4 regions of the Mesorhizobium sp. P2_F7 genome follow, and region 2 is predicted to be linked to each of the others. Evidence: predicted binding sites of a transcription regulator. Region 2 holds the regulator's gene; each other region holds the start of a gene.
What was found. The regulator LexA, encoded in region 2, represses DNA repair genes until DNA is damaged. The targets are predictions, from matches to a motif close to TGTTCNNNNTGTGTTCNG.
Positions count from the first base shown of each region.

Region 1: the regulator LexA is predicted to act here: its motif matches at 4,091-4,108, upstream of AC1DZ8_RS07525 (helicase-related protein).
Region 3: the regulator LexA is predicted to act here: its motif matches at 1,835-1,852, upstream of recA (recombinase RecA).
Region 4: the regulator LexA is predicted to act here: its motif matches at 1,691-1,708, upstream of parE (DNA topoisomerase IV subunit B).

Region 1 covers NZ_JBFUFA010000002.1:456,380-464,161, reverse strand. The annotation lists gene AC1DZ8_RS07550 (rhodanese-like domain-containing protein) at 1-21, shown strand, start outside; gene AC1DZ8_RS07545 (N-acetyltransferase family protein) at 54-560, shown strand; gene phaR (polyhydroxyalkanoate synthesis repressor PhaR) at 610-1,224, opposite strand; gene AC1DZ8_RS07535 (acetyl-CoA C-acetyltransferase) at 1,526-2,710, shown strand; gene phbB (acetoacetyl-CoA reductase) at 2,840-3,565, shown strand; gene AC1DZ8_RS07525 (helicase-related protein) at 4,274-7,675, shown strand; gene AC1DZ8_RS07520 (RNA-binding S4 domain-containing protein) at 7,692-7,782, shown strand, end outside.
Region 2 covers NZ_JBFUFA010000004.1:716,428-724,209, forward strand. The annotation lists gene lpxB (lipid-A-disaccharide synthase) at 1-583, shown strand, start outside; gene gltA (citrate synthase) at 639-1,970, opposite strand; gene gltX (glutamate--tRNA ligase) at 2,152-3,576, opposite strand; gene AC1DZ8_RS17670 (ComEC/Rec2 family competence protein) at 3,700-6,156, shown strand; gene lexA (transcriptional repressor LexA) at 6,150-6,917, opposite strand; gene AC1DZ8_RS17680 (GntR family transcriptional regulator) at 7,124-7,782, opposite strand, start outside.
Region 3 covers NZ_JBFUFA010000004.1:464,830-472,611, reverse strand. The annotation lists gene alaS (alanine--tRNA ligase) at 1-402, opposite strand, end outside; gene recA (recombinase RecA) at 675-1,775, opposite strand; gene AC1DZ8_RS16380 (carbohydrate kinase family protein) at 2,060-3,004, shown strand; gene AC1DZ8_RS16375 (pseudouridine-5'-phosphate glycosidase) at 3,075-3,992, shown strand; gene AC1DZ8_RS16370 (TfoX/Sxy family protein) at 4,225-4,548, opposite strand; gene AC1DZ8_RS16365 (GFA family protein) at 4,640-5,137, shown strand; gene sufA (Fe-S cluster assembly scaffold SufA) at 5,171-5,551, opposite strand; gene AC1DZ8_RS16355 (SUF system Fe-S cluster assembly protein) at 5,657-6,049, opposite strand; gene AC1DZ8_RS16350 (cysteine desulfurase) at 6,055-7,296, opposite strand; gene sufD (Fe-S cluster assembly protein SufD) at 7,400-7,782, opposite strand, start outside.
Region 4 covers NZ_JBFUFA010000005.1:47,892-55,673, reverse strand. The annotation lists gene parE (DNA topoisomerase IV subunit B) at 1-1,620, opposite strand, end outside; gene cpaB (Flp pilus assembly protein CpaB) at 1,880-2,785, shown strand; gene AC1DZ8_RS18845 (type II and III secretion system protein family protein) at 2,864-4,264, shown strand; gene AC1DZ8_RS18840 (hypothetical protein) at 4,269-4,535, shown strand; gene AC1DZ8_RS18835 (CpaE/TadZ family protein) at 4,579-5,793, shown strand; gene AC1DZ8_RS18830 (CpaF family protein) at 5,790-7,211, shown strand; gene AC1DZ8_RS18825 (type II secretion system F family protein) at 7,216-7,782, shown strand, end outside.

The sequences.
Region 1 (7,782 bases), on a different contig from region 2:
CCCGGTGTTTTACAGGCATGACGCTTGATTCAAGACCAGGCTGGCGCGGGAGCGTGTACGCGATATGGTCGACCTTGCAGACAAGCGAAAGCATGCAGATGGCGGCGATTATGGTCCGTCCGTTCGGACGGCAGGATGTTGACGCGGTGCTCGCGCTTATGCGGGCGCTGGCCGTCTTCGAGGGCTATGACGACAAGTTCCGCCTCACCGAAGCGGACCTCATCGAGCACGGGCTGGGGCCGTCGCCCCGGTTCGGTGTGCTCGTGGCGGAGCGAGAGGACGTCATCGCCGGCATCGCCGTCCACTACATCATCCCCTGGACTTACGATCTGAAGCCGGTTGTCTGGCTGAAGGAACTCTACGTCGCCGAGGCGGCTCGAGGCATGGCGGTCGGCCATGCGCTTGTAGAACACCTTCGCCAATACGCCGCCGACATTAGCGCCTCCGCCATCAAGTGGACGGTGCTGAAATCCAACCTGCCGGCGAAGGCATTCTACCGCTCGCTCGGCGGGCAGCCCGACGAAATCTGGGAACCCTGGCAGCTGAAAATTGACCCGTGACGGCAAGACCGCCTCAACCAATCGAGGCGGTCGACCATGCGGCGGTCGCTTACGACATGGTGTCGAGCTTGCGCTGCATGGCGGCGATCTGTTCCTTCAATTCCTGAAGGTCGTCGCCGCTCTTTTCCGGCGCCTCCTTGCGGGCCGGCTCCGGCGCAGCGGCGGCAGCGCCATTCGAGGTGGCTGACGGGAACGGCGTGAACAGGCGCATGGCGTTCTGGAACATTTCCATGTTGCGCCGTGTCTGTTCTTCCAGCGCCTTGATCGGCGTGGCGATCTTCATCACGTCGAGCGGCGACTTGCCGATCGCGCCCTTCATCTGCTCGCGGAAGCGCTCCTGTTCCTTGGAGAAGGCGATCATCGACTGTTCGAGGAAGCTCGGCACGATCATCTGCATCTGGTCGCCATAGAAGGCGATCAGCTGGCGCAGGAACGGGATCGGCAGCATGTTCTGCCCGTCCTTGTTCTCCAGCTCGAAGATGATCTGGGTCAGCACCGGATGGGTGATGTCGTCGCCCGTCTTGGCGTCCTGGACCGTGAACTCCTCGCCCTTCTTGACCATCTCGGCCAGATCCTCGAGCGTCACATAGGTGCTGGTGCCGGTGTTGTAGAGACGGCGGTTGGCATATTTCTTGATAATGATTGGGTCGTCTTTCGCGGCCATCAGCATCCTCCCGGGGACACCGGCGCGCCTGAGTAAGCCGCCGGTAACGATTGCGCCATTTTTAAGGATATGCGCAAAAGCTCCATAATTCCAAGCGCTTTGTGCAGTGCGGCATCATTTATTGCTGCATGGCGGGCCAAATATGCTGCGCAGCAAAGGCCGGGCGATCGCGCCGGGCGCGCGTGCCCTGCTTGCGGCGCATGGCCGGCATGCCCATTTCCGGTTTGACTTGGGGTGTGGAACGGGCAAGAAAAGTCCCAACAAACACCCAAGAATACGACCTCGAAGTCTGGAGAGAAAAATGTCCGCTGCCAATTCAATCGTCGTCGCCAGCGCCGCGCGCACCGCTGTCGGCTCCTTCAACGGCGCCTTCGCCGCCACCCCGGCGCATGAGCTTGGCGCCGTCGTCATCAAGGAGCTTTTGTCGCGCGCCGGCGTCGAACCGGGCGAAGTCGACGAGGTCATTCTCGGCCAGGTCCTGACGGCAGCCCAGGGCCAGAACCCCGCCCGCCAGGCGTCGATCAACGCCGGCCTGCCCAAGGAGACCACCGCCTGGGGCCTCAACCAGGTTTGCGGCTCGGGTCTGCGCGCCATCGCGCTCGGCATGCAGCAGATCGCCACCGGCGACGCCAAGGTGATCATCGCCGGCGGCCAGGAATCGATGTCGCTGTCGCCGCACGCCGAGCATCTGCGCGCTGGCGTCAAGATGGGCGACTACAAGATGATCGACACCATGATCAAGGACGGCCTGTGGGACGCCTTCAACGGCTACCACATGGGCAACACCGCCGAGAACGTCGCCCGCCAGTTCCAGATCACCCGCGACGACCAGGACCAGTTCGCGCTGGCCTCGCAAAACAAGGCCGAGGCCGCGCAGAAGGCCGGCAAGTTCAAGGACGAGATCGTCGCCTTCACCATCAAGGGCAGGAAGGGCGACACCGTCGTCGACCAGGACGAGTACATTCGCCACGGCGCCACAATCGACGCCATGACCAAGCTGAAGCCGGCCTTCGACAAGGACGGCACGGTGACCGCCGCCAACGCGTCCGGCATCAATGACGGCGCCGCAGGCGCGCTGCTGATGACCGAGGCCGAGGCATCGCGGCGCGGCATCACCCCGCTGGTGCGCATCGCGTCCTGGGCGACCGCCGGCGTCGATCCGGCAATCATGGGCACCGGACCTATCCCGGCTTCGAAGCGGGCTCTGGAAAAAGCCGGCTGGTCGGTCAAGGACCTCGACCTTGTCGAGGCCAATGAAGCCTTCGCCGCGCAGGCCTGCGCCGTCAACAAAGGCATGGGCTGGGATACCTCGATCGTCAACGTCAATGGCGGTGCCATCGCCATCGGCCATCCGATCGGTGCGTCGGGCGCGCGCGTCTTCAACACGCTGGTTTTCGAGATGCGCCGCCGCGGCGCCAAGAAGGGCCTCGCCACGCTCTGCATCGGCGGCGGCATGGGCGTCGCCTTGTGCGTGGAAGCGCTCTAAAAAAGAAGTGAGTAGCGAATAGGGAGTAGCGAATAGGGTAGAACGGAGCAGCGCGGCGGGACATCAAATCCCTACTCGCTATTCGCTACTCCCTATTCGCTCTTCCGACCAAAGGGAGGAAGAACTTTCATGACCAAAGTAGCGCTCGTCACCGGTGGATCGCGCGGCATCGGCGCCGCGATTTCGATCGGCCTGAAGAATGCGGGTTACACCGTTGCCGCCAACTATGCCGGCAATGACGAGGCTGCGGCGAAATTCAGCGCCGAGACCGGCATAAAGACCTACAAATGGTCCGTCGCCGACTACGACGCCTGTGCTGCCGGGATCAAACAGGTCGAGGCCGATCTCGGCCCCGTCTCGGTGCTGGTCAACAATGCCGGCATCACCCGCGACGCCATGTTCCACAAGCTGACGCGCGAGCAGTGGAAAGAGGTCATCGACACCAACCTCTCCGGCGTCTTCAACATGACGCATCCGCTGTGGGGCGGCATGCGCGACCGCAAGTTCGGCCGCGTCATCACCATCTCCTCGATCAACGGTCAGAAAGGCCAGGCCGGCCAGGTCAATTATTCCGCCGCCAAGGCCGGCGACATCGGCTTCTCCAAGGCGCTCGCCCAGGAAGGCGCACGCGCGGGCATCACCGTCAACGTCATCTGCCCCGGCTACATCGCCACCGAGATGGTCAAGGCGATCGACGAGAAGGTACTCAACGAACGCATCATCCCGCAAATCCCGGTCGGCCGACTCGGCGAGCCGGAAGAGATCGCGCGCTGCGTCGTCTTCCTCGCTTCCGAAGACGCCGGCTTCATCACCGGCTCGACCATCACCGCCAATGGCGGCCAGTACTTCGTTTGAGACCAATATTTCGGCTGAGAGAAAAACGGGCCCTTGAACGGACCCGTTTTTCCATCGCCGGCCGGCATGCTCGGAGAGCCTGGGGGTGAGGCGCTGCCCCATTCCGGCACGCAAAGATTAACGGCCTCCGCTCGGTCTGTGCGAAACCCGCTTCACAAGCTGTGAATTGTCGGTGGACAAGCTGTGGATAACACAACATGTTGGGGTGAACAAAACGGGAAAGTCCCGACTTCGCTGATTCGTCGCCGATTTGTTCCGGCTTTGACCGGAACGTTAATGGCGAAGGCCGAAAAGCTCTGCCATATGGTTAAGCCCGATTAAGAAAAGTCAATAATTTCATAATCTTGGCAGAGACCCATTGGAGCGCGACGAGGCTTCGCCGGCAAAGGTTAATGGCAAAGCTCGCCCTGCATGAATCGGGCCAGTTTCAGCGATTCAGCATGTGGTGCGACTCCCGGTCGCAAAACCCATATGTAGCCGTGAACAAAAGCTGAATCTGCAGGAGTCACTGATTCGTCTCCGATTCGTTCCAGACTCGTTCCAACTGTTAATCGGGAGCGAATCCGGTCTGCGAAGAAGACTCCGCAACTGACGCCCGGAACATTCCGCTTTCGCTTCGCGGCTGAAATCCCTATGTGTCGCCTGTCATACGCGCCAGTTAAGGTGCGCTCCCGACAACACGATGCAGAAAGCCTCATTTCCAGGCCGATGAACATCCAGCCGAAACATACCGAGCCGCTGATCCTGTCGGGCCGCGACGTGACCGCCGTGCTTGGGCCGACCAACACCGGCAAGACCCATCTCGCCATCGAGCGCATGGTCGCGCATGAGAGCGGCATCATCGGCCTGCCGCTCCGCCTTCTGGCGCGAGAAGTCTACGCCCGCGTCTGCGAAAAGGTCGGCGCCCACAAGGTGGCGCTGATCACCGGTGAGGAAAAGATCCAGCCGCCCGGCGCGAAATATTCGGTCTGCACCGTCGAGGCGATGCCGCGCGAGACGGATGCTGCCTTCGTCGCCATCGACGAGGTGCAACTCGCCGGCGACCTCGAACGCGGCCATATCTTCACCGACCGCATCCTGCACCTGCGCGGCCGCCAGGAAACGCTGCTGCTCGGCGCTGCCACCATGCATGGCATTCTGCAGCGCCTGCTGAAGGGCGTCTCGGTGGTGACGCGGCCACGGCTGTCGCATCTCGCCTATGCCGGTTCGAAGAAGCTGACCCGTTTGCCGCGTCGCACCGCCATCGTCGCCTTCTCCGCCGACGAGGTCTACGCCATCGGCGAACTGATCCGCCGCCAGCAGGGTGGTGCCGCGGTCGTGCTCGGCGCGCTCAGCCCACGCACCCGCAATGCCCAGGTGGCGATGTTCCAGGCGGGCGATGTCGATTACCTCGTCGCCACCGACGCCATCGGCATGGGTCTCAATCTCGACCTCGACCATGTCGCCTTCGCCCAGAACCGCAAATTCGACGGCTACCAGTACCGCAATCTGACGGCCGCCGAACTCGGCCAGATCGCGGGCCGCGCCGGACGCCATCTGCGCGACGGCACTTTTGGCGTCACCGGCCAGGTCGATCCGTTGGACGAGGAACTGGTCAAGCGCATCGAAGGCCATGAATTCGACCCGGTGAAGGTGCTGCAATGGCGCACCGCGCATTTCGACTTCGCCAGCCTCGACGCGCTAAAACGCTCGATCGAGACCAACGCGCCGGTCGAAGGCCTGACGCGTGCGCTGCCGGCAGTCGATGCGCAGGCGCTCGAACATCTCTCCCGCGACGAGGGCATCCGCGCTCTCGCCACCAACCCCAAACGCGTGGCGCTGCTGTGGGAAGCTTGCGCGCTGCCCGACTACCGCAAGATCGCGCCGGCCCAGCATTCCGATCTGATCGCCTCGATCTACACCGACCTCGCCAAACACGGCCATGTCGACGAGAACTACATGGCCGAGCAGGTGCGCCGGGCCGACACCACCGAAGGCGATATCGATACGCTGTCGCATCGCATTGCCCAGATCCGCACCTGGACATTCGTGTCCAACCGGCCGGGATGGCTGGCCGATCAGGCACACTGGCAGGAAAAGACGCGCGAAATCGAAGACAGATTGTCGGATGCGCTGCATGAGCGGTTGACGAAACGGTTTGTAGACCGCAGGACTTCCGTCCTCATGCGGCGCCTTAGAGAAAATACAATGCCTGAAGCCGAAATCAGTCCTACCGGAACCGTCCTTGTCGAAGGCCATCATGTAGGTGAGTTGCAAGGGTTCCGCTTTACCGCCGACCAGAGCGCCGGCGGCGAAGACGCCAAGGCCGTGCGCACCGCGGCGCAAAAAGCACTGGCCGCCGAGTTCGAGGCGCGCGCCGAACGTTTCGGCGCCTGCGCCAATGGCGACCTCGCGCTCGGCTCCGACGGCACGCTGCGCTGGATCGGCGCGCCGATCGGCACGCTGGTTGGAGGCGAGGATGCGCTGAAGCCTCGGCTCGTGCTGCTGGCCGACGAGCAACTGACCGGCCCCGCCCGCGACAAGGTCGCCGCGCGCGCCGAGCGCTTCGTCAATTTCCAGATCGAGTCGCTGCTGAAGCCGCTGGTCGACTTGAAGAATGCCGAGCAGATCACCGGCATCGGCCGCGGCATCGCCTTCCAGCTCGTTGAGCATTTCGGCCTCATCAACCGCCGCGACATCGCCGAGGAGATGAAGTCGCTCGACCAGGAGGGCCGCGCGGCCTTGCGTCGGCTCGGCGTGCGCTTCGGCGCCTACCATGTTTTCGTGCCGGCGCTGATCAAGCCGGCGCCCGCCGGCCTGATCACGCTTTTGTGGGCGCTGAAGAACGACGGCAAGGACAAGCCCGGCTTTGGCGACGTGGTGCACGCGCTGGCCTCTGGCCGCACCTCGGTGGTCATCGACCCGGCCTTCGACAAGACCTTCTACAAGCTCGCCGGCTACCGCAATCTCGGCCGCCGTGCCGTACGCATCGACATTCTGGAACGGCTGGCCGACCTGATCCGCCCGGCGACCAACTGGAAACCCGGCCTCGGCCAGCGCCCGGATGGCGCCTATGACGGCCAGTCCTTCATGGTGACGCCGCCGATGATGTCGATCCTCGGCGCCACCGCGGACGATATGGAAGAGATTCTGAAGGGTCTCGGCTACCGCGCCGAGCCGAAGCCGCCGGCAGAGGTAAAGGCGCGGCTGGAAGCGCAGGACAATGCCGCGCGGGAAGCCGCTGCGGCCAAGCTGGCTGCGGACGCGGCTGCAAAAGCCGAGCAGGCCAAGGCGGCGGAAGCCGCCGCAACGGATGCTGTCGCCGAAGCGCCGACCGACGAGCCGGATGCGGCTGCCGTCACTGAGGCTACGGCTGAGGAGCCCGTCGCCGAAGTCACAGCGGAGGCTGTTGCGGACGCCCAGCCGGAGGCGCCTGCCGAAGTTACGGAAGAAACACCACCGGTGGCGGAAGCCGCGGCTGAAACACCCGCGGAACCCGCAGCTGAGCAAGGCGCGGAAGCTGCCGAAGTTCAGCCTGCACCGGCCGAGGCGGAAGCCGAGGCCGTCGAGGCCGCATCGCCAGAACCAGTCGCCGAAACCTCAGTTGCAGGCGAAGAGGCTCCAGCCGAAGCAGCCACCGTGGCGGAACCTGCTGCCGGCGAAGCCGCGCCAGAGGCCGAGGAGCCGAAGCCGATATTGTTGTGGCGGCAGGGCCGTTTCGAGCAGCGCCCACGCCATCGTCACGAAAACCGCAATCGCCCGCGCAACGGCCAGGCTGCCCGCACCGACGCGCCTGCCGATGCCGGCGGACAGCCCGCAACGGGCGAGCGGCCGGCCTATCAGGGCCGGCGCGAGCAGCGCGACGGTGCCGCCAAGCCGCGTTTCGACCGCTCGAAGTTCAAGCCCAAGCCGCAGGCCGAAGGCGAACAGCGCCGCGACGGCAAGCCGCAAGGCGAGCGTCCCCGCGAAGGTCGCCCCGACTGGAAGGGCGGCAGGCCGGAAGGCAAGGGCGGTCCGCAAGGCGGCAAGCCGGCCTTCCAGCCCAAGCCGCGCGAGGAGCGTCCGGTACGCTTCGATCCGGATTCGCCCTTCGCCAAGCTCGCCGCCTTGCGCGATCAGCTGAAGAAGTAGGCTCAGGCGCGCTGCGATGGTTGCTGAAGGTCGTCAGCGCATCGACAAATGGCTGTTCTTTTCGCGCGCGGTGAAATCGCGCTCGCTGGCCGCCAAGCTGGTGGTCG
Region 2 (7,782 bases):
GCTTGTCCTGCCCGGATCGCGGCGCGGCGAGGTAAGCCGGCTTATCGATCCGTTCGGCCAGACGATCTCCGCGCTGCGCGCGCGCGGACACCGCTTGCGCCTGCTGTTGCCCACGGTGCCGCATGTCGCCGACCTGGTCAAAACATCGGTCGCGCGCTGGGATGAAAAGCCTGAGATCATTCTCGATACCGAGCGCAAATGGCAAGCCTTCGGCAAGGCCGATGCCGCGCTGATCGCTTCGGGAACGGTATCGCTCGAACTGGCGTTGTCGGGCGTGCCGATGATCTCCTGCTACAGGCTCGATCCGGTGATGCGCATGGTTCAGGGGCTGGTCACGGTGTGGAGTGCCGCCTTGCCCAATCTGATCGCCGACCAGGCGATCGTGCCGGAGCACTACAACCAGTATGTGCGGCCACGCTATCTGGCGCGGCAGCTCGAGGCCTTGTTTTCAGACACTGCCTACCGAACCTGGCAAAAGGACGGCTTTGCCGAGGTTGCCAGGCGCATGGCGACCGACAGGCCCTCCGGCGATATCGCGGCGGATGTCGTTCTTCGGCACATCGGGAGAGCGAATAGGGCTTAGGCGGCAGTAGGCAGTAGGGCTTTGTATCTATTGCCTACTGCCTACTCACTATTCCCTATCTTTTCGCGATCGGCACATAGTCGCGTTCCGGGGCGCCGGTGTAGAGCTGGCGCGGGCGGCCGATCTTCTGGTGCGGATCCTCGATCATCTCTTTCCACTGCGCGATCCAGCCGACGGTGCGGGCGACCGCGAACAGCACGGTGAACATGGTGGTGGGGAAGCCCAGCGCCTTCAGCGTGATGCCGGAATAGAAATCGACGTTCGGATAGAGCTTCTTCTCGATGAAGTAGGAATCGGTCAGCGCGATCTTTTCCAGCTCCATGGCGATGTCGAGCAGCGGATCGTCCTTGATGCCGAGTTCGCCCAGCACCTCATGCGCCGTCTTCTGCATGATTTTCGCACGAGGATCGTAGTTCTTGTAGACGCGGTGGCCAAAGCCCATCAGCCGGAACGGATCGTTCTTGTCCTTGGCGCGGGCGATGAATTCCGGGATGTGATCGACATGGCCGATCTCGCCCAGCATGTTGAGCGCGGCCTCGTTGGCGCCGCCATGCGCCGGACCCCACAGGCAGGCGATGCCGGCGGCAATGCAGGCGAACGGGTTGGCGCCCGACGAGCCGGCGAGGCGCACCGTCGAGGTCGAGGCGTTCTGCTCGTGGTCGGCATGCAGGATGAAGATGCGCTCCATGGCGCGCGCCAGCACCGGATTGATCTTGTATTCCTCGCACGGCACCGCAAAGCACATATGCAGGAAGTTGGCGGCGAAGTTCAGCTCGTTCTTCGGGTAAATGAAGGGCTGGCCGATATGGTATTTGTAGGCCATGGCCGCGATGGTCGGCATCTTGGCGATCAGCCGCATCGAGGCGACCATGCGCTGATACGGGTCCGAAATGTCGGTGGAGTCGTGATAGAAGGCCGACAGCGCGCCGACCACGCCGCACATCACCGCCATTGGATGCGCGTCGCGGCGGAAGCCGGTGAAGAAGCGCGACATCTGCTCGTGCACCATGGTGTGGCGCGTCACCCGGTAGTCGAAATCGTCCTTCTGCGCCTTGGTCGGCAGTTCGCCGTAGAGCAGCAGGTAGCAGACTTCGAGGAAGTCGCCATGCTCGGCCAACTGGTCGATGGGATAGCCGCGGTGCAGCAGGATGCCGGCATCGCCGTCGATGAAGGTGATCGCCGACTCGCAGCTTGCCGTCGAGGTGAAGCCGGGATCGTAGGTGAAGGCGCCGGTGGTGCTGTAAAGCGCGCCGATGTCGATGACGTCAGGCCCGACCGAGCCGCTTCGCACCTTGAATTCGTGCGTCTTGCCGGCCAGTTCGAGCGTGGCAGTCGACGGGTGCGTCGTCTTGCTGCCGGTTTCCAGTTTTGTCGCAGCTTCGCTCATTCTCAAACTCCTTCATGTTCCTCATGCCGGCAAGGCAATTCCTGCAAACGACACGTCGAAATCACCGGAATGCGCGAACTCGCCACCGCATTTTGGGAGGTGCGTGCCAGATTGGGCCAAGGCCTAATGTTGCACTGCGAAACGCGCCTTTCAATGCCAATCTTCTTGGGCCAGTTCGCTCCTAATCGATTTGATCCGCAATCCGCGCCAGGCTTTCCTCGCGGCCGAGCACGGCAAGCACGTCGAATACGCCGGGCGAGGTGCTGCGGCCGGTAAGGGCTGCTCTCAGCGGTTGGGCCACCGCGCCAAGCTTGTGGCCGCCGGCCGTCGCGAACGCGCGCACCGCGGCTTCCGCCGCAGCGGCCGTCCACCCGCCCGAAACTGTCTGCAAAGCCGCATGCGCGCCGCGCAGGATCGCGCGCGCATCGGCATTGAGCAGGCCTGCCGCCTTCTCGTCGACTGGCAGCGGCCGCTCGACGAACAGGAAGCCGGCGCCATCGGCCAGCTCCACCAGTGTCTTGGCGCGTTCCTTCAGGCCAGGCAACGCGGCCAGCAGCTGCGCCTTCCTGGTGTCGTCGAGGCGGGCAGCCAGCGCCGGGCCGCCTTCGAGGTAGGGAAGCGTGGCGACGAAGATGTCGAGCAACTGGACGTCGTCCATCTTGCGCATATGCACGCCGTTCAGCGCATCGAGCTTGGCGAAGTCGAAGCGCGCCGCGCCCTTGTTGACGTCGCCAATGTCGAACCATGCGATCATGTCCTTGATCGACATCACCTCGTCGTCGCCATGGCTCCAGCCAAGGCGTGCCAGATAGTTGAGCAGCGCCTCGGGCAGATAACCCATGGCGCGATAGGCCTCGACGCCGAGGGCGCCATGCCGCTTCGACAATTTGGCGCCGTCGGCGCCATGGATCAGCGGGATGTGCGACATGGACGGCACCTCCCAGCCCATGGCGTTGTAGATCACCGTCTGGCGCGCGGCATTGGTCAGATGGTCGTCGCCGCGAATGATGTGGGTGACGCCCATGTCGTGGTCGTCGACGACGACGGCATGCATGTAGGTCGGCACACCATCCGAACGCAGGATGATGAAATCGTCGAGATCCTTGTTGGGGAAGCGCACCTCGCCCTGCACGCGGTCATGCACCACGGTCTCGCCCTCGGCCGGGGCTTTGATGCGGATAGCGCCCCTGACGCCGGCGGGCGCCTCGGAGGCGTCACGGTTGCGCCACGCGCCGTTGTAGCGCGGCGGCAGGCTCTTGGCGCGCGCCGCTTCGCGCATCGCCTCAAGCTCGGCCGGTGTCTCGTAGGCGTAATAGGCCTTGCCCAGGCGCACCAGTTCCTCCGCCACCTCGCGGTGGCGCGGCGCACGCTCGAACTGCGACACGGCACCGCCATCCCAGGACAGGCCGAGCCAGGTCAGCCCATCGAGAATGGCCTGGGTTGCCGCTTCGGTGGAACGCTCGCGATCGGTGTCCTCGATGCGCAGAAGCATCGTGCCGTCGGTGTGCTTGGCGTACAGCCAGTTGAACAGCGCGGTGCGCGCGCCACCGATATGCAGGTAGCCGGTGGGCGAGGGGGCAAAACGGGTGACCGCCCTGTTGGACATGGCAATTTTGTTGGACATGGCAATTCTCGGGCAAGGCTAGAAAGCGGGGGCGTGATCGCGCGGACTTTCGCGCTTTGCGCGTTCATGTAGCATAGGGGGTCTGTGGCGCAAGGGGCAGACCCGATGGCTGAACGAGGCCGGGGCGCGAAGGAGGGCGAGGGCGCAGAGGCAGGCGTCAGCGAACGCTCGTTGTTTGCCGATGTTCCCTATGCCGAGCCGATGCCGGTTGCGCTGCCCGAACTGCAGCCCGGCATCGTGGCTTTGCCACGGGATGGCGCCGCGCCGGTGCCGGTCACCGCGTTCGCACCTACCGTCCGTTTGCGTCGGCTGCTGCGCCGTTCGTCATGGCCCGCAATCCGCCGCAGCGTTGCCGTGGCCGCCGGCACCGAACTCGACCGCGGCGTTGCCTTCCTGCTGGTGCCGGTTTTCCTGGCGGCCGGCGTCATTGTCTATTTCTCGCTGCCCGACGAGCCCGGCTTTGCCCAGCCAATCGCCATCGTGCTGCTCATGGCATGTTGTGCTGCCGTCACCCGGTCGCGGCCGAGGACGCATCTGTGTCTTATGGCTGCCATGCTGTGCGCGCTTGGCGTCGTCGCCGCCAAGGTCGAGACCTGGCGCGCCGGCACGCAGATGCTCGGCGCCGAGATTCAAACACGGTTGACCGGCCGCGTCGTCAGTCTCGAGGAGATGGAAAACGGGCGCGTCAGGTTGACGCTCGACGTGATTTCCACCGCTTACCCCAAGCTGCGGTACGCGCCGGAACGGGTCAGGCTCTCGGCACGCACCGTTCCCGCTGATATGACCGCCGGCTCCCTGATCACCGGCTATGCCAGGCTGCTGCCGCCAACCGGTCCGGTGCGGCCGGAGAGCTACGATTTCTCCTTCGACAGCTATTTCACCGGCATCGGCGGCAGCGGCTTCTTTCTCGGCAATCCCAAAACCATCGCCGCGCAGGGACCGCCGCCGCTGACCGCACGCCTCTCTTCGGCCATTGAGAACGCCCGCGAAAACATAGCCGACCACATCAGGAGCAAGATCGGTGGCGCCGAAGGCGAGATTGCCGCAGCGCTGATCGTCGGCGTGCGCGCCGGCATTCCGGACGAGGTCAACGAGGCGATGCGGCGCACCGGCATCTACCACATCATCTCCATTTCCGGCCTGCACATGGCGCTGGTTGCCGGCACCATCATGGCGTTGCTGCGCGGCGCCTTCGCGTTGTTTCCTGATTTCTCCTCGCGTCGGCCGGTCAAGAAATATGCCGCCGCCGCAGCGCTTGTCTCCATCGCCGCCTACCTCGTCATTTCAGGCATCGTGGTTGCCGCCGAGCGCAGCTTCATCATGCTGGCGGTCATGCTGGTCGCGGTGCTGTTCGATCGCGCAGCACTCACCATGCGCAACCTGGCGATCTCGGCCATCGCCGTCATCCTGGTGTCGCCGCATGAGGTGGTCGGCCCAAGCTTTCAGATGTCGTTTGCGGCCACCGCCGCCCTGGTCGGCGCCTATGCCGGCTGGGCCGACTACCGCGCCGACAGGGTGAGAACGCCGCCTGCGAGGCGCTCTTTCGTCAGCTTCCTGTCGCGAAAAGTCCTGCTGGCCATGGGCGGCCTCGCCATGACCTCGATTATCGCTGGAAGTGCCACGGCGCTGTTTGCCATCTGGCATTTCCAGCGCGTGTCACCGCTCAGTCTGCTCGCCAATCTGGCCGTGATGCCGATTGTATCGTTAATCGTCATGCCCTTTGCCGTCCTCAGCGCGCTGGCGATGCCATTCGGCGCCGATGGGCCGTTCCTCTATGTGATGGGCAAGGGTCTGGCAGCGATGATCGCCATCTCCGCCTGGATTTCAGAGCGTTCGCCGGTCGATGCCGTCGGGTTGATCTCCATCCGCTCGGTGCTGCTGGTGGCCGTCGCCCTCGTCATCGCCACCATGGCCACCACATGGCTTCGGCTGGCGGCCGTGCCTTTCGCGCTGGCTGGCCTGTTGACGGTGCCGCAGGTACGCACGCCCGATGTGCTCATCTCCGAGGATGCGCATCTGGTGGCCGTGCCGATCGGAGGCGGCGAGCTAGCCCTCAATCGCGAACGCTCCAACGAATTCACCACTGACAACTGGAAACGCGCGCTAAGGGCGGAAACCATTATCCCGCCTGAGATTTTCGAGGCAACGGATACGCGGTTCGATCTCGATCCGCTCGACCTGCCGCCCGGCTCGCCCTTCTACTGCACAGGTGATCTCTGCATTGCCCGGCACCCGGCCGGAGCCATCATCGCGCTGGCAAAAGACCGCAAGACAGCCCGACCGGCCTGCGCTTTCGCGAGCCTGATCGTCATTGAGGACGCCACCGCCTACAATCCGTGTCGCGACCCGCTGGTGCTGGTCGTGACCAAGAAGCAGCTTGCCCGCGACGGCAGTGCCGCCGTCTTCTTCGATCCGCAATCGGCCGCGACAACGCCAGCCATACGTTTCGCCGTCGACAAGCCCTATCGTCCCTGGCACGAGCAACGCCGCTTCTCACGCGAAGCACGCGGCCTGCCACCCTACAAGGAGCGCGAAAAGTACAAAACTAAGCCGGCTCAGTAGCGCCGGATCAGCCCGACAAGCTTGCCCTGCACCTTGACCCTGTCTGGCCCGAAGATGCGGGTTTCATAGGCCGGGTTTGCGGCTTCCAGCGCGATGGAGGCGCCCTTGCGGCGAAAGCGTTTCAGCGTCGCTTCCTCTTCGTCGACCAACGCCACGATGATCTCGCCGGGGCTGGCGGTGTCGGCATTGCGGATGATGACCGTGTCGCCGTCGAAAATGCCGGCCTCGATCATCGAGTCGCCCTTGACCTCGAGCGCGTAATGTTCGCCGCCCATGATCATGTCCGGCGGCACCGAGATCGAATGGGTCTGGTGCTGGATGGCGTCGATCGGCACGCCTGCGGCGATGCGGCCCATCACCGGGATGGACACCGCGGAAACCGCGTCGTCATTGCCGGCCGACATCGAACGCGACGATGAGGCCGGCTTGATCTGACGGCCGAGACCGCTTTGCCCCACACCGCCCTGGCCAGAACCGCCTTGTCCGAGACTGCCCTGGATGACGCTTGGCGAGAACTTCTTCGCCGCATTGAGGCCGGGTGCGATCGAGTCGGGCAGCCGCAGCACTTCCAGTGCGCGCGCCCGGTTCGGCAGCCGGCGAATGAAACCGCGCTCCTCAAGCGCCGTGATCAGGCGGTGAATGCCGGACTTGGACGCGAGGTCGAGCGCTTCCTTCATCTCATCGAAAGACGGCGGGATTCCGCTCTCCTTCAGGCGTTCATGGATGAACATCAGAAGTTCATGTTGCTTGCGCGTCAGCATCGCGGCCCCCACGGGTTCTGAAACCAGAATCGGAAAAAACAAACCCAGAACAAACACTATCTGTTCCAGTTGTGTTCCGCAACCTTTTAAAGTTTAATGAATGCGTTGACGTTTTGTTCAGCGTAACGTTCCGCACCGCGATCGGCGCCCGCGCTGGTTTGCCGGCAACGGGGTGAAACGCCGGTAGCCTGGGCCATCGGGCCAATTCATGCCTTGCCAGATCGCTGCCGCTTTTTCGGGCGGGGCTGCGCCGCATCCGTCGCCGCGCCCGGTTCACTCTGGGCATAGACTTGCAGCGTGTAGCCGATGTGAACGCTCATCAGCGTTTTTGCGCCCTCAGTGTCGCGGTCAAGGGCTGCTTCCATCAGTGCGGTGTGGTGTTCGATCGCCACGGCGTCGCGCAGCGCCTCCATGGCCTTCTGGTGTCCGTCCTCGCGGCCGGCGGCCGCGCGCAGCGTCGGGGCCAGGCCGAGAAAGCGGTGGTGGCGATGCAGTTGATCGGAGATCGTCGCGTTGAAACGCAGCAGCCAGCTGGATGTCGCGGCACTGAGCAGTGCCGCGTGGAAGGCATCATGTTTTTCGTACCACGCATCGACGGCCTCATCCGAGGGATCATCGAGAACGGACCCGCAGCGTGAGAGGCGGTAGTGGGCGGCAACGACCGTGTCTTCCCATTGACGGTCGCCCTTTTCGATCGATTCCACCAGCAAGGGCAGTTCGACCACCAATCGCGCACGCGTCAGGTCTTCGAGCTCGGCTCGGGACACGGGAGCGACCGCAAACCCACGGTTGCTGATGGCGGTCACAAGCCGTTCGGCTTCCAGTCGTGACAGTGCCTCGCGCAGCGGCGTCCAGCCGATGCCAT
Region 3 (7,782 bases), 250 kb from region 2:
ATCATCGGTGTGATAGACGGTGACCAAGAGCTTGTCCTTGTTCAGCCCGAACTCCTTGGTGATCAGGTTCCAGGCAAGCTCGATGGCGCGCTCCTTGAAATAATCGCCGAAGGAGAAGTTGCCGAGCATCTCGAAGAAGGTCAAATGGCGTGCGGTGTAGCCGACATTGTCGAGGTCGTTGTGCTTGCCGCCGGCGCGCACGCTCTTCTGCGCGGTCGTGGCGCGCGAATAGGGCCGCTTCTCCAGGCCGGTGAAGACGTTCTTGAACTGCACCATGCCGGCATTGGTGAACATCAATGTCGGGTCGTTACGCGGCACCAGCGGGCTTGAGGCGACGACCTCGTGGCCTTCCTTGCGGAAATAGTCGAGAAATGTCGACCGGATGTCGTTCACGCCACTCATGACTGCTGCCTTTTCGCGAAAACCGCCGGCACGGCCGGCGGAAACTGGTCTCTGCTTTTAGAAGATCGACTTGGCCTTTTAGCGGGCAGGCTTCACCCTGTCCAGAAACACGGAATTGGGCCAATCCTGCAGCCGCCAGGCCGGCTCCACGCCTGCCCAAAAACGAAAACCGCCGGCGCGAAGGCCGGCGGTTTGGAACGCGATACTAAGGAACTCTGTTACTTAAGCATCAGATAATGGACCGGATTTATGGCCGAACTCTGGCAGCTGCCTTACATGGCGCCGGATTCTTCCTCGAAGCCGTCGTCTTCGCCGCGCTCGGGGCCGCCATTCTCGAGGAACTTTTCTGCAATCAGCCCGGCATTCTGCCTGAGCGCCAGTTCGATCTCGCGCGCCGTGTCGGGATTGTCGCGCAGGAACAGTTTGGCGTTCTCGCGGCCCTGGCCGAGGCGCTGCGAATTGTAGGAGAACCAGGCGCCTGACTTCTCGACCACGCCGGCCTTGACGCCGAGGTCGACCAGTTCGCCGGTCTTGGACACGCCCTCGCCATACATGATGTCGAACTCGACCACCTTGAAGGGCGGTGCCAGCTTGTTCTTGACCACCTTGACGCGGGTCTGGTTGCCGACGACCTCGTCGCGGTCCTTGACCGAGCCGATGCGGCGGATGTCGAGACGCACCGAAGCGTAGAATTTCAGCGCGTTGCCGCCGGTCGTGGTTTCTGGCGAACCGAACATGACGCCGATCTTCATGCGGATCTGGTTGATGAAGATAACCATGGTGTTGGAGCGCGAGATCGAGGCGGTCAGCTTGCGCAGCGCCTGGCTCATCAAACGCGCCTGCAGGCCGGGTAGCGAATCGCCCATTTCGCCCTCGATTTCAGCGCGCGGCGTCAGTGCCGCAACCGAATCGACCACCAGCACGTCGATGGCGCCGGAACGCACCAGCGTGTCGCAAATCTCCAGCGCCTGCTCGCCGGTGTCCGGCTGTGAGATCAGCAGGTTTTCGAGGTCGACGCCAAGCTTGCGGGCATAGACCGGGTCCAGCGCATGTTCGGCATCGACAAAGGCGCAGATGCCGCCCTTCTTCTGAGCTTCGGCAACTGTGTGCAACGCCAGCGTGGTCTTGCCCGAGCTTTCCGGCCCATAGATCTCGACGATGCGGCCCCGCGGCAGGCCGCCGACGCCAAGCGCGATGTCGAGGCCGAGCGATCCGGTCGGCACGGTTTCGATCTCGACGACCTGCTCATTGGCGCCCAGCCGCATGATCGAGCCCTTGCCGAAGGCGCGCTCGATTTGCGACAGCGCCGCGTCCAGAGCCTTTGATTTGTCCACCGCTTTGTCCTCTACAAGCCGCAAAGAATTCTGAGCCATGATACATCACCCCTTGGTCGTCAATGAAGGCCGGACAATCCGTAATCCCTGCCCCAGTTTGTACCTTTTTTGTTCTCGTTTGGCAAGAGGGGTCAAATATCTGAAAAGCAATCTTTATCCGGATTTGTTCTTTTTTTGTCTCATGGTTTGGTTTTCGGGCGCGCCCCGCATTGGGCCAAGCGCTCCGGCGGTTTGGCTCCGCCCGAATCGCTGGCTTGCCTGCGAAGCTCCGCCGCACAGCCTAGCGCTTGTATGGTTCGAATAACAAAGGTCATATCGCCCGCATGGTGAAATCTGCAAAAATCCTCGCGGTGGGCGGCGCCCATATCGACCGGCGCGGCCAGGTGTCGGGCGCCTACGTGCCGGCGGCGTCCAACCCCGGCACGATGCGCGAGGATGTCGGTGGCGGCGTCTTCAACGCGCTGCGCAGCCTTGCGCGGCTGGGCGTCTCGGCCTCGCTGATGTCGATGCGCGGCGGCGATGCGGCGGGCGAGACGGTGTCGCGCGCTATCGCAGATGCCGGCATTGCCGATCTGTCGGCGGTGTTCCTCGACCGCACGACGCCGAGCTACACCGCGCTCATAGACCGCGACGGGGAGCTGATCACCGGCTTTGCCGACATGGCGCTCTACGACCTGGCGTTTCCCAAGCAGCTCCGCCGCTCCAAGGTTCGCGAGGTGGTCGCCGAGGCCGACGCGGTGCTGTGCGACGCCAATCTGCCGTCATCGGCGCTGGAGCGGCTGGTGGGGCTCGCTGCCGGCAAGCCGGTCTACGCCATCGCCATTTCGCCAGCCAAGGTGGTGCGGCTGATACCCGTGCTGAAGGAGCTCGCGCAGGTCTTCATGAACCGGCGCGAGGCCATGGTGCTGGCCGGTGTCGGCGCCAATGCCACCGAGCGCGAGACCGTCGACGGTTTGCGCTGCAGCGGCCTCAGGAGTGGCGTGGTGACAGCCGGCGATGGCCCGGTGCTGGGCTTCGACGAAGCCGGCGCCTTCTCGATCCTGCCGCCGGCGCCGAGAAAGGTCGCCGACGTCACCGGCGCCGGCGATGCGCTGGCCGGTGCCACCATCGCTGCCCTGCTGCGCGGCCTGCCCCTGCGCCAGGCCCTGCGCGAAGGCGTGGCCGCCGCAACGCTCGCCATCGAAAGCGCGGACGCGGTGCCGGCCTTCACCACCGCGACCTTTGCCGAGGCGCTGGCTCTTGTGCCCGACGCGCAGGAAATGGCATGAGGGCGGCCAATTGCCATTGCCGGAGCGCGCCGTCCAAGGGGACGGGCGGCGCGCCGGACCGGAGACCGTCATGACCCCGCAAAGCGCCCGCCCCTTCATCGACATCCACCCACCGGTGGCCGACGCGCTTGCCGCCGGCCGGCCGGTGGTGGCGCTGGAGAGTACCATCATCACCCATGGCATGCCCTATCCCGACAATGGCGCCATGGCCGCCAATGTCGAGAAGATCATTTTGGACCATGGCGCGGTGCCGGCGACGATCGCCGTGGTTGCCGGCCGCATCAAGATCGGGCTGTCCGACGGCGAGCGCGAATCGCTGGCGATGACCGGCGACGCCATGAAGCTGTCGCGCGCCGATCTCGGCTTTGCGGTTGCTGAGGGTCGCACCGGCGGCACCACGGTCGCCGCCACCATGATCGCGGCTGACATGGTCGGGATCATGGTGTTCGCCACCGGCGGCATTGGCGGCGTCCACAAAGGCGCGGAAAAAAGCTTCGACATCTCGGCCGACCTGGACGAGCTGGCGCGCACGCCGGTCATCGTCGTCTCGGCCGGCGCCAAGGCCATCCTCGACATCGAAAAGACGCTGGAGGTGCTGGAAACGCGCGGCGTGCCGGTGATCGGCCATGGCTGCGAAACCATGCCCGCCTTCTGGTCGCGCCAGTCGCGCTTCCGCGCGCCGCTGACGCTGCACAAGCCCGAAGAGATCGCGCATTTCTACAAGACCCGGGCGGCGCTGGGGCTCGGCGGCGGCATGCTGATCGCCAATCCGGTGCCGCAGGATGACGAAATCCCGGCCGACGAGATGGCCGGCTACATCGAGGCCGCGCAGAAGGCGGCGGAGGCGCAGAATGTGACCGGCAAGGCCGTGACGCCGTTCCTGCTGGGAAAAATCCTCGAACTGACCGGCGGCCGGAGTTTGAAGACCAACATTGCGCTGGTCGAGAACAATGCGCGGCTGGCGGCGAAGATCGCGAAGGCGCTGTAGGGATTGGCGTTCGGCAATGCATGCCAAGCGCGACCGCCGCGATCCTTCACACCCCCCTCTGTCCTGCCGGACATCTCCCCCTCAAGGGGGGAGATTGGATGTCATCGCGGCCTTCGCCAATCTTCAACGGAGAAGCGGAGCACAGAAGCTGCTAATCTCCCCCCTTGAGGGGGAGATGGCCGGCAGGCCAGAGGGGGGTGCTGTCCCGCCCAGCGTTCCCAGTTATTGGGCGTTACTTCCCCGCCCGCCGTCCCGCCTCATAGGCCCGGCGCGCCCACACCCGCATCTCGTCGGGATCATCAAACGCGTCGTCGGGAATGCTCCAATACGGCATCGCGACCAGCTTGCCGTGGCGGGTGCCGGTGTAGGTCCATTGCTTGCAGCCGGCGGCTTCGAAGTCGGGCGCGCTTTGCTCGTCGGCCTTGAGCAGCAATTCGCCGCGCAGCACGATGGCGACGATGACACCGTCGAAATAGATGCCCTTGCCGCCGAACAGCCTGCGGATCGAGACCGGGCCGAGGCCCTCGAACAGTTCGGCGATGCGTTCATTGTCCATGCCGCGATCATGTCACCGGGATTTGGCCTTGTCATCGCCGCAACCAAAACCATGCTGACAGGTTGAGAACGAGATTCGTCGGAGTTTTGCCATGCCGCTTCTGCTCAAAGGGTCCTGCCGCTGCGATGCCGTCCATTTCGAGGTGGAAAGCCACACGCCGGTGCCGTTCATGCTGTGCTACTGCTCGATCTGCCGCAAGCAGCAGGGCGGCGGCGGCTTCGCCATCAATCTCGGCGCCAACTACGAGACACTGAAGATCAAGGGGAAGCGCGACCTCGGCGTGTTTCGCGCCGAGATCCAGGATGACGAGCACCCCACGTGCGAGATTTCGACCGGCGAGCGCAATTTCTGCAAGAAATGCGGCTCGGCGCTGTGGCTCTACGATCCGACCTGGCCGGAACTGGTGCACCCTTTCGCCTCGGCGATCGACAGCGAGCTGCCGAAGCCGCCGGAAAAGGTGCATCTGATGCTGAAATACAAAGCGAACTGGGTCGAGCCGGAGATCGGCAGACAAGACAAGGCGTTCGACGCCTATCCCGAGGAATCGATCGCCGACTGGCACAAGCGGACGAAGATGTGGGTGAAGTAGCCTTCGTCGTCCCGTAAACGGGGCGAGGGAAGATCAGGCCGACTCGCGCGCTTCGGCCAGCTTCTTCAAATCCGCCGGCTTCAGCTCGACCGATTCGCCGCAGCCGCAGGCCGAACTCTGGTTCGGGTTGTGGAAGGTGAAGCCGGTGCGCAGCGTCGTCTGTTCGAAATCCATCTCGGTGCCGAACAGGAAAAGCGCCGCTTCCGGGGCGACATAGACATGGGCACCGTCGCGCTCGATGTGGTCGTCCTTGGTGTTGGGCTCGGTCACCAGGTCGACCGTGTATTCCATGCCGGCGCAGCCGCCTTTTTTGATGCCGAGGCGAATGCCATGCGCGTTGTCACGCGTAGCAACGATCTCGCGCACCCGGTCGGCGGCCTTTTCGGTCATCGTGATGACGGCGAAGCGTCCCATTCTTTTTCCTCTTCCATTCCATGCAGGTTCAAGGCCTGCCGAATGATTCCTCACCTAAAATGGTGAAGTTTTACCACTGGTGCAAGTGCGCCAGTCTCTACCGGGCTAGTACCAGCCGACCGCCACCTGCGCCTCTTCCGACATGCGGTCGGGCGACCAGGGCGGGTCGAAGGTCATGTTGACCTCGACGCCTGACACGCCTTCGACGGCGCCGACAGCGTTCTCCACCCAGCCCGGCATTTCGCCGGCCACCGGGCAGCCGGGCGCGGTCAGCGTCATGTCGATCTTGACCGAGCGGTCGTCCTCGATGTCGATCCGGTAGATCAGGCCGAGTTCGTAGATGTCGGCCGGGATTTCCGGGTCATAGACCGTCTTCAGCGCCGAGACGATATCGTCGGTCAGCCGCGCCAGTTCATCGGCCGGAATGGTCGAAGCGGAAACTAGCGGATTGATGGCTGCTTCCGGCGCGGTCTCTGTGGTGTGGCTCGCATCATCCATGGTCGTCATCCAAAGAACTTGCGCGCTTTTTCAAGCGCTTCGGCCAAAGCGTCGACTTCGGCCCTGGTATTATACATGCCGAACGATGCCCTGCATGTGGAGGTTACGCCAAAGCGTTTCAACAGCGGCTGGGCGCAATGGGTGCCGGCGCGGACCGCCACGCCCTGCCTGTCTATCACCATCGACACGTCATGGGCATGAATACCCTGCAATTCGAAGGAAATGATGGCGCCTTTGCCCGGCGCGTCGCCGAAGACGCGCAGCGAGTTGATCGCGCGCAGCCGCTCATGCGCATAGGTCTTGAGATCGGTCTCATGCGCGGCGATGCGCTCGCGGCCGATTTTTTCCATGTATTCCAGCGCTGCACCGAGACCGATCGCCTGGACGATCGGCGGCGTGCCGGCCTCGAAACGGTGCGGTGGGTCGTTGTAGGTGACGATGTCTTCCGTCACCTCCTCGATCATCTCGCCGCCGCCCATGAAGGGGCGCATGCCCGAGAGAATGTCCTTCTTTCCGTAGAGCACACCGATGCCGGAGGGGCCATAGACCTTGTGGCCGGTGAAGACGAAGAAGTCGCAGTCGAGGTCCTGGACGTCGATCGGCATATGCACGGCGCTCTGGCTGCCGTCGACCAGCACCGGAATGCCACGGGCATGGGCGATGCGCACGATCTCCTTGATCGGCGTCACCGTGCCCAGCGCATTCGACATATGGGTGATGGCGACGAGCTTGGTCTTGTCGGTCAGGCGCTTTTCGAATTCCTCGATATGGAAGACGCCGAGATCGTCGACCGGCACCCAGACCAGCTTGGCGCCCTGCCGCTCGCGGATGAAATGCCATGGCACGATGTTGGAGTGATGCTCCATGATCGACAGCACGATCTCGTCGCCCGCGCCGATGTTGGGCATGCCATAGCCGTAGGCGACGGTGTTGATGGCGGCCGTCGTGTTCGAGGTGAAGACGATGTTGTCGGTGCTTGGTGCATTGAGAAAACGACGGACCGTCTCGCGCGCCTTTTCATAGGCATCGGTCGCCGCGTTGGACAGGAAATGCAGGCCGCGATGGACGTTGGCGTATTCCTGGGAATAGGCGTGCTGGATCGTATCCAGCACCACCTGCGGCTTCTGTGCCGAGGCGCCATTGTCGAGATAGACGAGCGGTTTGCCATAGACTTCGCGCGACAGGATCGGGAAGTCGCGGCGGATTGCCTCGACGTCGTAGGGGGTGTTTTCGACTTTCTGGTCCATTACAAGCTCTCTTGAGGCACCGCCTCACTTCGTCACGCACCCCTCATCCGTCTCGGCGCTGCGCGCCGATCCACCTTCTCCCACAAGGGGAGAAGGTCATGCGCTACCCATGCGCCAAGAACCACTCGTCCAGCCTTGTTTCCAGGGCCTCGACGATCGTCTCGTCGTCCAGTTCCTCGATCACTTCGGCGACGAACGCCTTTACCAGCAGACCACGCGCGCTCTTTTCGTCGATGCCGCGCGCCATCAGATAGAACAGGTGGTTGTGGTCGATCTCGGTGACGGTGGCGCCGTGGCCGCAGACGACGTCGTCGGCGAAGATTTCCAGCTCCGGCTTGGTCGAGAACTCACCGTCGTCCGACAGCAGCAGCGTGTTGCAGGCCATCTTGGCGTTGGTCTTCTGCGCATACTGATGGACGTTGATACGGCCCTGGAAGACGCCACGCGCCTTGCCGGTCACCACATTGCGGATCACTTCCGTCGAGG
Region 4 (7,782 bases), on a different contig from region 2:
GATGATCACGCGGTCGTAGCGCAAATCCTCGTCGCGATATTTCGAGCGCGTGCCGCAGCCGAGCGCCTGGATGAGATCAGAGATCTGCTGATTGGCGGCCAGCTTGTCGTTGCCGGCGCTGGCGACGTTGAGGATTTTGCCGCGCAGCGGCAGGACCGCCTGGCTGGCGCGGTCGCGCGCCTGCTTGGCCGAGCCGCCGGCCGAGTCGCCCTCGACGATGAACAGTTCAGCACCCGCCGCGGCATTCTGCGTGCAGTCGGCGAGCTTGCCGGGCAGGCGCAGCTTGCGCACCGCGCTCTTGCGCGACACTTCCTTTTCCTGGCGCCGGCGCACCCGCTCGTCGGCGCGGGCAATCACCCATTCCAGCAGCTTCGAGGCTTCCTGCGGATTGTCGGCCAGCCAGTGGTCGAAGGGATCGCGGATGGCGGTCTCGACGATGCGAATGGCCTCGATCGTCGCCAGCCGATCCTTGGTCTGGCCGACGAATTCCGGCTCGCGGATAAACACCGACAGCATGCCTGCCGCCGAGATCATGACGTCTTCGGAGGTGACGATCGAGGCGCGCTTGTTGCCGACGAGGTCGGCATAGGCGCGAAGCCCGCGCGTCAGCACATTGCGGAAGCCGGCCTCATGCGTGCCGCCTTCGCCGGTCGGGATGGTGTTGCAGTAGGAATTGATGAAGCCGTCGCCGCCGAACCAGGTCACCGCCCATTCGAGCGAACCGTGGCCGCCCTGCTTCTCGCTCTTGCCGGCGAAGATCTCCCGCGTCACCTGGAAATCGTCGCCGAGCGATGCCTTGAGGTAGTCCTTCAGGCCGCCGGGGAAATGGAACTCCGCCTTGGCCGGCGTCTGGTCCTTTTCCTTGATCAGCGACGGATCGCAGCTCCAGCGGATTTCGACACCGCCGAACAGATAGGCTTTCGAGCGCGTCATGCGATAGAGCCGCGCCGGCTCGAAGGCGGCGCCCTTGCCAAAGATCTGCTCGTCGGGATGGAAGCGGATCTTGGTGCCGCGTCGGTTGTGCACCTCGCCGAGCTGCTCCAGCCCGCTCACCGGAACGCCGCGCGAGAATCTTTGGCGGTAAAGCTGGCGCCCCCGCGCGACTTCGACCTCGAGATGGTCCGACAGCGCATTGACGACGGAGACCCCGACGCCGTGCAGGCCGCCGGAGGTCTCATAAACCTTGGAGTCGAATTTGCCGCCCGAATGCAGCGTCGTCATGATGACTTCGAGCGCCGGCTTCTTGAATTTCGGGTGCGGATCGACCGGGATGCCGCGGCCATTGTCGGTAACGGTCAGAAACCCGTCGGCCGAAAGCTCGACATCAATGAAGGTGGCGTGGCCGGCGACCGCCTCGTCCATCGAATTGTCGATGACCTCGGCGAACAGATGGTGCATCGCCTTGTCGTCGGTGCCGCCAATATACATGCCGGGCCGGCGCCGAACCGGCTCCAGCCCTTCCAGCACCTCGATGTCGGCGGCGCTATAGCCTTCGCTGCCATCCTTGGTCGCGGCAGGACGCTTTGTGGCCTGCACCAGCGGATCGGCCGGGCGCGCCGACGTCCGGGTTGGTTGCGGCTGCTTTTCCAGATTGCCGAAAAGATCGTTGTTGTCGTCCATGCCTGCCATAGAATCCGGTGCCGCGAATCACCCGCCGATACTGCCACGCTTTTCAGCGCCAAGCGACGGAAGTTCCTGTTACGTTCGGGGATTTAACCCCTTCTTATCCTAAAACCTTTCGATAACCAAGCCGGCGGAAATAGGTCCGCGCGGACGCTCCGGGATTCCTGAATCTTTAACAAAGCGGCCTAACGTGGGCCTCAACAAACAAAAGACCACATGCGTCAGGGGTTTAGTTGTGAGGGGCAAGGCCATAACGATGATCGGCATCGCCGCCGTTTTCGGCGCGATCTCGATCTTTGCCGCGGATTTCTGGGTCAAGAGCCAGGCCAAGGCAGATGCCGAGGAAAAGACGGCATCGATCCCGGCGCCCGTGACCCCAAAAGTTGAGTTCAAGACCATCGTCGTGGCCAACGCGCCGCTGCGTTACGGCATGGAACTCGACCGCGCGCAGCTCACCGAAATCCCGTGGTCGGAAGAGTCGGTGCCGCAGGGCGCCTTCACCACCATCAATTCCTTGCTCGCCGAAGGCAGCCGCGTGGTGTTGTCGCCGATCGAGATCAACGAACCGGTGCTGCTCAGCAAATTGTCCGGACCGAATGGCCGCGCGACGCTGTCCAACATGATGACGCCCGGCATGCGGGCGGTGACCATCCGCACCGACGAGATCGCCGGTGTCGGCGGCTTCGTGATGCCGGGCGACCGGGTCGACGTCGTGCTGACACGCGATGCAGGCGAAATCCAGGAAGTGGCCAAGAACGCGCAAGGCGCGGCCGGCTCCACAGTCACCTCCGAGATCGTCGTCTCCGACGCCAAGGTGCTGACCGTCGGGCAGGGCGCCGACCAGCGCCAGACCACGCCGCAGATCGCCAATTCCGTTACAATCGAGGTGACAACGGACGGTGCCCAGAAAGTGGCGCTCGCCCGCACCGTCGGCACCTTGTCGCTGTCGCTCCGCTCAGCCGCCGATGGTGGCACTGCCAAGGACGGCGTCACCACCATTTCATCCTTCGGCGGTTCGGTCGCGTCCGGCGTTCAGGCTGCGGCTGGCGCGCTGTTCACCGCCGCGACGAAGGAGCCTGAGAAGCCGAAATTCAAGACGATCATCGTGACGCGCGGCACGCAGGTCGAGGAATACCAGGTTCCTGCGCGGGACCAGCCATAACTGCCGGTGGGGACCGGGCGAGGGACGGGACAGATGTCGGGACTTCATGCATATCGGATGACGAAAGGGCTGCGCCCAATGCGGGCGCTTGCGATGGCGGCTTGCCTCGCCGCGGCCGCAATGCTCGGCCTCAGCGCGCCGGCCAAGGCCGACAATGACATCGTCTATGTGTCGTCGACCAAGAATGCGTCGATCAAGGTGGCCAAGGGCAAGCCGAAAACGATCATCACCAGTGCCGCCTTCTACCAGATCGTCATCGGCGATCCGGAGATCGCCAACGTCAACCCGCTGACCGACAAGTCCTTCTATGTGCTGGGCAACAATCTCGGCACCACCGGCGTTGCCCTGTTCGACGAGAACAAGCAGCTTGTCGGCACGGTCGACATCGAGGTGACCTTGGACACCGACCAGCTGGCCAGCACCATTCGCGCCAGCGTGCCGGATGCCAAGATCAAGGTCGGCTCGGCCAACGGCCGTGTCGTGCTGTCGGGCGAGGCCGATGACGCGGTCGCCGCCGAGAAGGCGAGCAAGATCGCCAGCCGCTTCTCCGGCAATGAGGAAGTGATCAATTCAGTCAACATCTCGTCCTCGCAGCAGGTTCAGCTCAACGTCCGCTTCGTCGAGATCAACCGCCAGGCCGGACAGGATCTCGGCGCCAAATACAGCGCCAATTTCGCTTACGGCCTTGGCGGGCGCGACGTCACCATCGAGCCGGGCACGGTGCCGGCGGCAGGCAATGGCGAGATCATCGGCCGGCTGCTGTCGAACGGCCTGTCGATCGACGTTGCCATCAAGGCGCTGGAGGAGCGCGGCCTTGCCAGGCGGCTGGCCGAGCCGAACCTGATCGCCCGGTCGGGCCAGACGGCAAGCTTCCTCGCCGGCGGCGAGTTCCCGATCCCGGTTTCCGAGGACAATGGCAAGATCTCCGTCAGCTACAAGAAATACGGCGTCAGCCTGGATTTCACGCCAACCGTGCTGAAGGACGGGCTGGTCAGCCTCGACATCGCGCCGGAAGTGTCCTCGATCGATGCCTCGGCCTCCTACAATATCGGTACGATCTCGGTGCCGGGCTTCATCGTGCGCCGCGCCAGGACGTCGGTCGACTTGAAGAACGGCCAGAGCTTCATGATCGCCGGCCTGCTGCAGTCGCAGAACGACATCACCACGTCGCGTCTTCCCGGCCTCGGCAAGCTGCCGGTGCTCGGCTCTCTGTTCTCGTCGAAATCCTATCAGCGGCGCGAGACTGACCTGGTGATCATCGTCACCCCCTATCTGGTCAAGCCGGTCGATCCGTCGAAGAAGTTGCTCGAGCCGACTGACGGCACGCAGCCGGCCAGCAATGTCGACTATTTCCTCAACAACACCGAAGAAGTGAAAGCGTCCGACGCCAACCGCGCCATGGCAATGGCCAGCGGCAGCACGGCCCAGTCGGCCCCGGTCACCACGGTCGGGCACTTCCTAGACCTGCCGAAGGATTGAAGCCATGCGCGTCGAACCATGCATTGCGCTGCTGCTCGCCGGCCTCGCCAGCGGCTGCACCAGCGACGACTATGTCCGCAGCGAGGGGACGACGACGGGCGCCGGCAACGCGCAGGCTGCCAATACGGCCATGCAGATGGTCGACCCCTGGAAATATGGCGTCCAGAACACCAGGCTGCTGGTGCCGGCGCAGCGCAGTGACGCCGCGGTGAACGCCGCCGATCAGGCGGCGGCCGCCAAGGCCGTGCAACCAACAGCGACAACCGATTGATTTGCCTGGTGATTTGACCGGGAATGACCTGACAGGCTGACAAATGGCAAGCGGCATCAAGACCAAGAAAATCCTGCTGGTGTCCAGCGACCGGACCTTTGTGCAGGATACGCGCATCGCGTTCGCGGCCTCGGAGGTGATCCAGCTTTCGACCGTGGAGAAGAACATTTCCGAACTGCGCGGCGAGGTCCAGGAAGCCGATTTCGGCGCGCTCATCGTCGACATGGATGCGGCAAAGCTGGAGGAGATCGAGTCGCTGCAGCGCATCATGCGCCGGCTCGAAGGCCGGGTTCCGGTCGTCGTCGTCACCCAGGAGTTCAACGCCGCCGCGGTCCGCATCCTGGTGCAGCTTCAGGTCGCCGACTTCCTGGTCAAGCCGATCACCACCGCCGATCTGGTGCGTTCGGTCGTGCGCGCGCTGCAAGGGCCGGGACGCGAGGAAAACACCGAGTCGCAGATCTACACCTTCATGCCGGCCGCCGGCGGCGTCGGCACCACGACGCTGGCGCTACAGACCGCCTTCCAGCTGCATCATTCGGTGACGCGCGGCGCGTCGACCTGCGTGGTCGACCTCAATTTTCAGCAGGGCGCCTGCGCCGAATATCTCGATCTCGAGCCGCGCTTCGACATCACCGAAATCGAGAACCAGCCCGAGCGCCTCGACCGGCAACTGCTCGACGTGATGCTGTCCAAGCATGCCAGCGGGCTCTGCGTGCTGGCGGCGCCGACGCGTCCGTCGGAAATGCGCTCGTTCAAGACCGATGTCGTGGTGCGCATGCTCGATCTCGTCTCGGCCTATTTCGACAATGTCGTCATCGACATGCCGCGGACCTGGTTTCCGTGGACGGAGACGGTTCTGCTTGGCTCCAACAAGCTCTACATCGTCGCCGAAATGACGGTGCCGTGCCTGCGCCACACACAGCGGCTGATCCAGGCGGTTTACGAGACGGCCGGCAAGGAGGTGAAGCCGAACGTCATCGTCAACCGTTTCGAGCAGAAGATGTTCGACAACGGCATCAAGCAGGCGGATGTCCAGGCAATCCTCGGCGAGCATTTCGTCGGCGGCATCGCCAACAATTATCGGCTTGTGCGCGAGGCGGTCGACCGCGGCGTGCCGCTGCACGAGATCGACCCGAACGCCAATGTCGTCAACGATCTGAAGAAGATCATCCTGCCGGAGGAAGCCGTCGCGACGCCGGAGAAATCACGCTCGCTGTTCGGCATCGGCAGGGGCCTCCTGAAGAGGAAAGCCGGATGACCAGTCGCTTCTCGACCTTGCAGAACCGTGACGTCCGTCCGCTGAAGCCGGCCGATGCGGGGCCGGTCGCACATCATGCGGTGGTCATTCCGACGATCCGCAAGGCGTTGCCGCCGAAACCGGATGCGACACCCGCCAAAAGCGCCAACAAGGTGCTCGACGCCCGCGTGCGCATTCACCGTATGCTGCTCGAGGAAATCAACCTTGTCGCGCTGGAGCGCCTGCCCAAGGAAGAGATGCGCCGGCAAGTGCAGGAATTCGTGTCGGAAAAGACCCGCCAGGAACGGATGGCGATCAACACCGTCGAGCTCGAGGCGCTGGTCGACGACATTGTCGACGAGATGGTCGGCCTCGGCCCGCTCGAGCCGCTGCTCAAAGACCCCGACATCAACGATATCCTGATCAACGGCCACCAGAACTGCTTCGTCGAAAAACGCGGCAAGCTGCAGCAGGTCCATATCCCGTTCAAGGATGAGGCGCATCTGTTGCGCATCATCAACAAGATCGTCGCCGCCGTCGGTCGTCGGGTCGATGAATCGCAGCCGATGGTCGACGCCCGTATGCTCGACGGCTCACGCTTCAACGCCGCCATCCGGCCGGTGGGCGTCGACGGGCCGCTGGTGTCGATCCGCAAGTTTTCCAAAAACAAGCTCGGCCTGCACAAGCTGGTCGAGTTCGGCGCCATCACCCAGAATATGGCCGAAGTGCTGGCCGCCGCCGTGCATGCCCGCAAGACCACCATCATCTCGGGCGGTACCGGCACCGGCAAGACGACGATGCTCAACGCATTGTCGGCCTTCATTCCGGAAGACGAGCGGCTGATCACCATCGAGGACGCGGCCGAACTGCAATTGCAGCAGCCGCATGTCGCCCGCATGGAAACGCGCCCGGCCAACATCGAAGGTCATGGCGAGCTGAAGCAGCGCGACCTGGTCAAGAATGCCCTGCGCATGCGCCCCGACCGCGTCATCCTCGGCGAGTGCCGCGGCGAGGAGGCCTTCGACATGCTGCAGGCGATGAACACCGGCCATGAAGGTTCGATGGCGACCATCCACGCCAACACGCCGCGCGACGCCATTTCACGCCTCGAGCAGATGCTGGGCATGACCGGCATGCCGATGACGGTGCAGTCGATCCGCAGCCAGATCGCCAGCGCGCTCGACCTTATCGTCCAGCTGACGCGCCTGTCCGACGGCAAGCGCAAGGTGACCAGCGTCGCCGAGGTGACCGGCATGGAAGGCGACGTCATCCAGATGCAGGAGATATTCCGCTTCGTGCGCACCGGCATGGAGGCCGACGGCACCATCCTCGGTCACTATGAGGCGACCGGCATTCGCCCGCGCTTTCTCGAGGATCTGCGCAATATGGGCATCGAATTCCCCGGCAGATATTTCGAACCCGGCCGGCCGCAGGAGTAGCGGCGTGTTCGAGAATTTCAGCCCGATCTATGTCGTCTATGCCGCGGCAGCGCTGACCGGCATCATGATCGCCGAAGGCTGCTATCTGCTTTATGCCGGCCGCAGCGATAAGCGGCTGGCGATCAACCGGCGCATGAAGCTGCAGGAAAGCAAGATCAGCCAGGAACAGGTGCTGATCCAGCTGCGCAAGGAGCGCGGCCTGGAAGCCGGCACGTCGCTGTTCTCGCCCGATCGTTTCCGCGCCTTGCGCACGCAGTCGGGCATGGTGATGCCTTTGCCGAGGTTCCTGACCATCACGACGGGCGTGGCGCTGGCGCTGATGCTCACCGTGCTCTGGTACGGCCTGCCGCTGCTGCTCGCCATCTTGTTGTTTGTGATGCTGGCAGCACTGCTGCCGGTGCTGGTGCTGCGTACCATGCGCAGCCGGCGGGTCAAGCGGTTCGGCGTGCAACTGCCGGAGGCGCTGGAACTGATCACGCGCGGCCTCAAGGCCGGGCATCCGGTTCCGGTGGCGATCTCCATGGTGTCGCGCGAGATGCCCGATCCGATCGGCAGCGAGTTCGGCGTTATC